2 regions of the Pantoea dispersa genome follow, and region 2 is predicted to be linked to the other one. Evidence: predicted binding sites of a transcription regulator. Region 2 holds the regulator's gene; the other holds the start of a gene.
What was found. The regulator LexA, encoded in region 2, represses DNA repair genes until DNA is damaged. The targets are predictions, from matches to a motif close to TNCTGTATGTACATACAGNA.

Region 1: K7H94_RS12125 (DNA translocase FtsK 4TM domain-containing protein) is a predicted target of LexA. The motif match lies at 1,844-1,863, and genes of this name have one in related genera.

What each region holds. Positions count from the first base shown of each region.
Region 1 covers NZ_CP082346.1:2,598,642-2,602,854, forward strand. The annotation lists gene K7H94_RS12125 (DNA translocase FtsK 4TM domain-containing protein) at 1-1,782, opposite strand, end outside; gene lrp (leucine-responsive transcriptional regulator Lrp) at 1,902-2,396, opposite strand; gene trxB (thioredoxin-disulfide reductase) at 2,918-3,883, shown strand; gene cydD (heme ABC transporter permease/ATP-binding protein CydD) at 4,029-4,213, shown strand, end outside.
Region 2 covers NZ_CP082346.1:3,606,785-3,610,997, forward strand. The annotation lists gene K7H94_RS16875 (CsbD family protein) at 49-261, opposite strand; gene dinF (MATE family efflux transporter DinF) at 421-1,746, opposite strand; gene lexA (transcriptional repressor LexA) at 1,875-2,489, opposite strand; gene K7H94_RS16890 (diacylglycerol kinase) at 2,595-2,963, opposite strand; gene plsB (glycerol-3-phosphate 1-O-acyltransferase PlsB) at 3,089-4,213, shown strand, end outside.

The DNA.
Region 1 (4,213 bases), 1.0 Mb from region 2:
GGGTACCGCCGACTCAGGTGCCGCTGGCTGCTGCCACTGGGCCGGGGCGTCCGGCTCTGGCGTGGCGGCAATGGTAAACAACGGTTCGCTCGGCGTGTCATCAACCAGATCTTTCATCGGAGAGAAATCAAACGCGGCTGAGGTATCCAGATTAAATACCGGCGCGCTCTCCTGCTCAGGCTGGCTGTAACGCTGTTGCTGCTGCTGAGCAAACTGCTGCGCCAGCTGGGCCTGCTGCAGCGCCTCTTCATCTTCTTCCTCTGCCGGCTGCTGCCAGCTGTCACCGTACCGCTGTTGCTGCTGCGAATGGAACGCTGCGCGCAGCTGGGCTTCCTGCAGCGCAGCATTATCATCATCGTGCGGCTGGGGCACTTGCCAGCTGGCGCTGATTTCCGGCTGCTGCTGGTCGGCCTCTTCACGTGCCTTCTCTTCTGCCATGCGTTGCGATGGCAGTTTGATACCGTATGAGGCCAGCTCACGCCGGGTTGGCAGCTTAACCTTGTTAGGACGCGGCAGTTCCGGGCCGATGCCCTGTTTCACCTGCGGGTTGTAATCGCGCTCCGGCACCACATCAAAGGCTGGCGTGTAAGCCGCAGAGCGGGCAGCAGCGGCGGCCGTCGCTGAACCGAGTGCGGCAGCGGCTGCCGTATTCAGCGGTGTGGCGGCCTGATCGGCACTCTGCCAGTTACCCATGCGCGGGCCATCGTCTTCTTCAGCGAGCGAGAAGGCGTCGGCGGCCGGTGACGCAGGCACTTCGAAGCGATATAACGGAGGAGCCGCTGGCGCGGACTCTGCTGGCGAAATAGCTGGCGTCGCAGGCGCACTGGCAACGGATGCCGATGCCGGCGCAGCTGCAGCCAGCTGTGACGGCGCAGGTTGTGGAGCTACGTTTACCGCCGGTGCGGAGGGCTCAGGTGCCGCGACGGACGGCACCTGACGTGCGGCGTCGCTGGTGGCGGCCAGCGTAGCCGCGGTAGCCGCACTGGCTTTCGCCAGCAGGGGATCGTCGCTGGCGACTTCAGCCACAGGTTCCGCTACCTGTCGGGGCTTAGCCAGCAGTACGTCATCTTCGTCGTCCTGAGCCGGCGCAGCGCGCAGTGGCGGAACCGCGTCGTCGGGGTGCGCCTCGTCGTAGTCGTCTTCTTCCTGCCAGGGTTCATCATGGCGCGAGCGGTTGCTGGCAAAGGTCAGCACGCCCATCACCACGCTGCCGATCTTCTCGGCAATCGCCAGCCAGGACCAGCCGGTATAAAGCGTGATACCCGCCGCCCAGACGCACAGCAGCGTCAGCGTGCCACCGGCACCGCTGAACCACGGCGCCATCGCATTGCTCACCAGGCTGCCAATTACGCCGCCGGAGGCAAAATACCAGATATCGTCCACGTTCAGCGCAGCCAGTCCGCAGGTAGTCACCACCAGCGCCAGCACGCCAATCAGCCGCAGGCCCACCGCAAAATAGTCGATGTAATCCTGGCGATCGCGCTGACGGAAGGTGATCCAGCACAGACCAATAATTACTGGCGGAATGGCGTAGGCCATCACACCAAAAATAAACAGCAGGGTATCGGCCAGCCATGCGCCCACGCTGCCGCCCAGATTGTGGATCGGCTCGTGCCAGGCGGTTTGTGACCAGCTGGGATCGGAGGGATTAAAGCTAACCAGCGACACCATCAGATAGATGGCAAACAAGGCCACCAGGATGAGCAACGCTTCCAGCAGCCGACGTCCGCTGCTCAGTGGTTGTAATGAAACGTCTTTATCTTCTGTATATTCCTGGCTCAAGAGAACTCTCCAGGTGCCTGTAAATTAAGAAGGCAACAGCGCCAGGCTTGCCTGACGCTGGTCCTGTATGAATTCACAGGAGTGTACCGAAATCCTGCAAGCTTTGCACCTGCCCTGCGTTACCGGGTCTTAATCACCAGACGATTGCTCTGTTTGACCTCTTCCATCACCACGTAGGTACGGGTGTCGTTGACGCCCGGCAGGCGCAGCAAGGTCTCACCCAGCAGTTTACGGTAGGCGGACATATCCGGCACGCGGGTTTTCAACAGGTAGTCAAAGTCACCGGAAACGAGGTGACATTCTTGAGTTTCCTCAAGTTTTTGTACGGCAGCGTTAAATTGTTCAAACACATCCGGTGCGCCGCGATTCAGAGTAATCTCAACGAATACCAGCAGTGAAGCATCGAGATAGTGCGGGTTCAGCTGCGCGGTGTAGCCCAGAATGAAACCCTGACGTTCCAGGCGACGTACGCGTTCAAGACAAGGTGTTGGCGAGAGGCCGACACGTTTTGAAAGCTCAACGTTGGAAATACGACCGTCTTTCTGCAGTTCATTCAGAATATTTCTGTCGATCCGATCCAGATCTTTTCCGGGGCGTTTCTTGTTGTCTACCATTATTATTGTCTCTCTTAATTCCTTCCCTTTACCTGCCAAACCCTGAAAACGTTCAATGTTCAGGGCCTTACTGAAGTGAAGTCTTTAAGCCTGTGCAGTAACGCGACCATCCGTATGACGCATGCTGTCTGTCCACATCATGCGTCATTACCAATGTCAGGCTGAGTTTATTTGGCGAAATTGCGCAAAACAGAGCTGAAATTCTGTTTCGAACCGCTAAATTTTCTCTGCTTCTGACAATGTTTTCGCAAAAGCGCAGGCGATTGTCAAAGTAAAACATCCAAATTCAGTACAAGATGCCAGACAGCATACTGGGTTGCTGTTTTTAAATGAGAATTTTTATACAGCTGCACCACAAATTGCCGAGCAATGCCCCCTTTTGGCGCAGCGCGCGTGCAGAATTGCCATTCATCGTCTACGCCGCTTGCAGTGATTGTTAACAAAATTGCTGAAACCTTTTTTTGCGACAGTAATTTCCCTACAATCGAAAACTATGTTGTCAGACACACACTGAGGAACGCATGAGTACGGCCAAACACAGTAAGCTGCTCATTCTGGGCTCCGGCCCTGCCGGTTACACCGCAGCGGTTTATGCCGCCCGCGCTAACCTGAACCCGGTTTTGATTACCGGACTGGAAAAAGGCGGCCAGCTCACCACCACGACTGAAGTCGAAAACTGGCCGGGCGACCCGCACGATCTGACCGGCCCTGCGCTGATGGAACGCATGCAGGAGCATGCTGAGAAGTTCAACACCGAAATCATCTTTGACCATATTCACACGGTTGATTTACAGAACCGTCCGTTCCGCCTGACCGGCGACAGCGGCGAATACACGGCGGATGCGCTGATCATCGCGACCGGTGCTTCAGCGCGCTACCTTGGCCTGCCGTCAGAAGAGGCATTCAAAGGCAAAGGGGTTTCGGCCTGCGCCACCTGTGATGGTTTCTTCTATCGCAACCAAAAAGTCGCGGTTATCGGCGGCGGTAACACGGCCGTTGAAGAGGCGCTCTATCTGGCGAACATCGCTTCCGAAGTGCACCTGATTCACCGTCGTGACAGCTTTCGCGCTGAGAAAATCCTGATTGACCGCCTGATGGAGAAAGTGCGTAACGGCAACATCGTGCTGCACACTGACCGCGCGCTGGATGAGGTGGTAGGCGATCAGATGGGCGTCACCGGGTTGAAACTCTCGTCAACCAAAGGTGAAGCCCCGGTCTCGCTGGAAGTGGCGGGCCTGTTTGTCGCCATCGGTCATAGTCCGAACACGGCGATTTTCGATGGCCAGTTGGATCTGGAAAACGGCTATATCAAAGTGCAGTCCGGCCTGCAGGGCAACGCCACGCAGACCAGCGTGCCGGGCGTGTTCGCTGCCGGTGACGTGATGGACCACATCTATCGTCAGGCCATTACCTCTGCCGGTACCGGCTGTATGGCCGCGCTGGATGCGGAACGTTATCTGGATGGTCTGGTTAAAAACGATAAGTAAGTTGTTAATTATCTGATCATAATTGCACTGAGGCGGCCACTTTTGGTCGCCTTTTTTATCGCCTGCGTGCTACAGTTCTGCCACCCGTCTGTCCGGCATTTAGCGTCGGATTTTGCCTCTCGTCACGGTGATCAAACGGCTTCGCATGAACAAATCACGGCAACACGAACTGCTGCGCTGGTTACGCCAGCAACGTCATCATGGCGCACACAGCCTGCGACTGGCTTCGCTGGCAGGTTTTGCTGCGGCGTTAATTCTCATCGCCCAGGCCTGGCTACTGGCTTCCCTGCTGCAAAAACTGCTGGTGGAACAGCAACCCCGCGCTGAACT
Region 2 (4,213 bases):
CGATCGTAACGATCAGCGGGTAGGAGCATCATCCTTAAAGCGGGAGACTTACCAGCGGTAATCTTTGTTTTGACTTTCCCAGTCTTTCAATTCACGTTCAGCTTCATCTTTGGCGTAACCGTAACGTTCCTGGATTTTACCCACCAGCTGATCGCGTTTCCCCTCGATCACGGTCAAATCGTCGTCGGTCAACTTGCCCCATTTCTCTTTAAACTTCCCTTTAAACTGCTTCCAGTTTCCGCTCGCTTCGTCTTTGTTCATAACAATCCTCCACGTCTTCCTGAGTGAGATGGTGTATTTCTCATGTAATGCCGGAAATAACCATATAACGCGCTACTTATCTGCGCCGTTTGAGATAATTATAGTAGCCGCTTCGGATTGTGCACGGAATTACAGATTATTCTGGTGCCTGCGCTGCGCTTATGGCTGGCTGAACCAGCTGTCACGCTGCCAGTGGCGGCGCCACATCCACCCCAGAGTCAGGCCACGCAGCGCCAGAAACACCGTGATCGCCAGCCATAAACCGTGATTCCCTAACCACGGCAGCGTCAGCAAAGTGATACCGAAACCGGCTGCTGCCATGATCATGCTGTTACGCATTTCGCGGCCGCGTGTCGCGCCGATGAACATACCGTCCAGCAGATAACACCAGACGCCGATCAGCGGTAAAATTACCTGCCACAGCAGAAAGCGATCGGCCATCTCACGCAACGGTTGCAGCGAGGTAAGCAGCGCAACAATGTGCGGGCCGCTGAGCGCATAAATAAGCGCAAACAGCAGCGCAACGATACCCGCCTGACGACAGGCGGCATGCCAGATCAGCAGCAGCTGGCTGCGATCTTTTGCCCCTACCGCTTCACCCGAGCAGGCTTCCACCGCGTAAGCAAAGCCGTCCAGCGCATAGGCAGTAAACGTCAGGAACATCAACAGCACCGCATTAACCGCGACCACATCCGGTCCGATGCGTGCACCCAGCAGGGTCAGCGAGGCGAAGCAGATCTGCAGCATGAGCGAGCGCAGCATGATGTCGCGATTAAGGCGAAATAACCGTGCCGCGTCACCGCGCCAGCTGTTTTTCAGCAGTTTGAAATCGATACCGCGCAGTTTCAGCACGCGCGCCACCATCCATAATCCCACTGCCAGCGTCACGTATTCGGCCAGCGCCGTGGCGGCGGCAGCACCGGCAACGCCCCAGTGCAGTTTCAGCACCAGCAGCAGATCGAGCAGGATGTTGACCAGGTTTCCGACAAGCAGCAGCACCATCGGCGCACGCGCATACTGCACGCCCAGCAGCCAGCCGAGAATCACCAGGTTAGCCAGCGTAGCCGGTGCGCTAAGCCAGCGGATTTCAATGAAGATCTGCGCCTGCTGCTGGACTTCCGCGCTGCCGCCCATCAGCGTTGCCGCCAGGCTACTGGCAGGAGAACGCAGCAGCGCCAGCAACAACCCGGCGGCGAGGGCGATCAGCAGCGGCTGCATCAGTGCGCGCGCCAGTGCCTGTTTATCGCCGGCCCCGAACGCCTGTGCGGTTAAACCGGTGGTGCTCATACGCAGAAACAGCAGCAGCATAAAGATGAAGCTGGTTGCCGTGGTGCCTACGGCCACGCCGCCGAGGTAGATCGGGCTATCAAGATGGCCAATCACGGCGGTATCGACCACGCCGAGCAGCGGCACGGTGATATTGGAGAGGATCATTGGCAACGCCAGTCGCCACAGCGCTTTATCAGAAGAGGAAAATAGCTGCATCAGCCCCATCCCGAGGGTTACGGTGGTCGGCCTGAGCGAGCGCCTTACGGGCCGGGAACAAAAGTATGATTAGAGCAGACTGCGGACAGCGCGCGAGCGCCGCCGCAGCGGGGGAGATCAACCGGGTTTCAGAGCCACTCGCCGTTGCGCACGATGCCTACGGCCAGCCCTTCCACGGTTAGCGACTGTTCACGGGTATCCACGACAATCGGCTGGAAATCATTGTTTTCCGGCAGCAGCTGGACAATCGCGCCCTGCTTCTTCCAGCGTTTCACCGTGACTTCATCATCGATACGCGCAACCACCACCTGGCCATTGCGCACTTCCTGCGTTTTATGCACCGCGAGCAGATCACCGTCCATAATGCCGATATCTTTCATCGACATACCGCTGACGCGCAGCAGGAAATCGGCAGAGGGTTTGAACAGGTTGGCGTCAACCTGATAGTGGGCTTCGATATGTTCCTGCGCCAGCAGCGGTTCACCGGCGGCGACGCGACCGATCAGTGGCAGCCCTTCACTCGCCTCTTCTTCCATCAGCAGGCGGATACCGCGCGATGCACCGGAGACGATTTCAATGACACCTTTACGCGCCAGCGCTTTCAGGTGCTCTTCAGCAGCGTTAGGCGAGCGGAAGCCCAGTTGCGAAGCAATTTCAGCACGCGTTGGCGGCATGCCGGTCTGATTAATATGGTCGCGAATCAGGTCATAGACCTGTTGCTGCCTGCTGGTTAACGCTTTCATCCCGCCCCCTGGTTGTTTATACAGTCGCTGTGAGTATATACAGGTATTGGCGAAATGAAAACCGAAACAGAGGGAAAAATCAGCGGCTTGATGAATGTGGAATGTTTATCGCAAATGCGACCAAAGCAGCGCGATCCAGACAAACAGAGCCAGTAAGATAGCCAGCAGTACCGCCGCCGAGCCCATGTCTTTGGCGCGTCCCGCCAGCGGATGGCGCTCCTGACCGATGCGGTCCACCACGGCTTCGATGGCACTATTAAGGATCTCAACAATGACCACCAGCACCACCGAGCCAATCAGCAACACACGCGTAATGGCATCGACATCCAGCCAGCAGGCAATGGCAACCGCGACCAATGCGGCAATCGCTTCCTGGCGAAAAGCGGCTTCATGCTGCCAGGCAGCGCGCAGCCCCTGCCAGGAATAACCGGCGGCTTTAATGATTCTCAGGAAACCGGTGACGTTATTTGCCATGTTGTGGAACCCTTAACTGTTTTTGACGTCAATGTCTGGGCGCGCGAGGTGGCACAGCCACAGATCTTCGCCGCACTTTCTGGTATGCTTGCCGCGCTTTGCTAACAAGAGGCTTCAAGTTGTCTATGTCAGGTTGGCGTAAACTCTATTACAAATTGTTGAATTTACCACTCTCTATTTTGGTAAAAAGTAAGGTCATTCCGACCGATCCGATCTCGGAACACGGTATCGATCCGACCCGTCCGGTGATGTATGTTTTGCCTTATGATTCAAAGGCAGACCTGCTCACGCTACGCGCACAGTGCCTGAAGCACGATCTGCCGGATCCGCTGGCGCCGCTGGAGATTGACGGCACCCTGCTGCCGCGCCACGTATTTATTCACGATGGGCCGCGCGTCTTCCCCTATTTCGTGGCGAACCCGGAGTCGGTCAAGCTGTTCCATGACTATCTCGATCTGCACCGCAACAATGCGGCGCTGGACGTACAGATGCTGCCGGTTTCCGTGATGTTTGGCCGGGCGCCAGGCCGTGAAATTCAGGGCGAACCGACGCCACATCTGCGTATTCTTAACGGTATACAGAAGTTCTTTGCCATCCTGTGGCACGGCCGCGACAGCTTTGTCCGCTTCTCACCCACGGTTTCACTGCGTCAGATGGCCACCGAACACGGTACCGATCAGTCGATCGCGCAGAAGCTGGCACGTGTCGCGCGCATTCATTTTGCCCGCCAGCGGCTGGCAGCCGTCGGCCCGCGTCTGCCGGCACGCCAGGATCTGTTCAACAAGCTGCTGCAATCCAAAGCGATTGAGAAAGCGGTTGAAGACGAAGCGCGCAGCAAGAAGATTTCGCATGAAAAAGCGCAGCAGAACGCCATCGAAATGATGGAAGAAGTGGCGGCGGATTTCTCGTACGAAGCGATCCGCGTGACTGACCGTGTGATGGGCTGGCTGTGGAGTCGGCTCTATCAGGGCATTAACGTGCACGGCGGCGAACGCGTGCGCCAGCTGGCGCAGGATGGTCACGAAATTGTTTACGTGCCCTGCCACCGCAGCCACATGGATTATCTGCTGCTGTCCTACGTGCTCTATCATCAGGGCCTGGTACCGCCGCACATTGCTGCCGGTATCAATCTCAACTTCTGGCCAGCCGGACCGATTTTCCGTCGCCTCGGTGCCTTCTTTATTCGTCGTACCTTCAAAGGCAACAAGCTCTACTCCACGGTGTTCCGCGAGTATCTGGGCGAGCTGTTC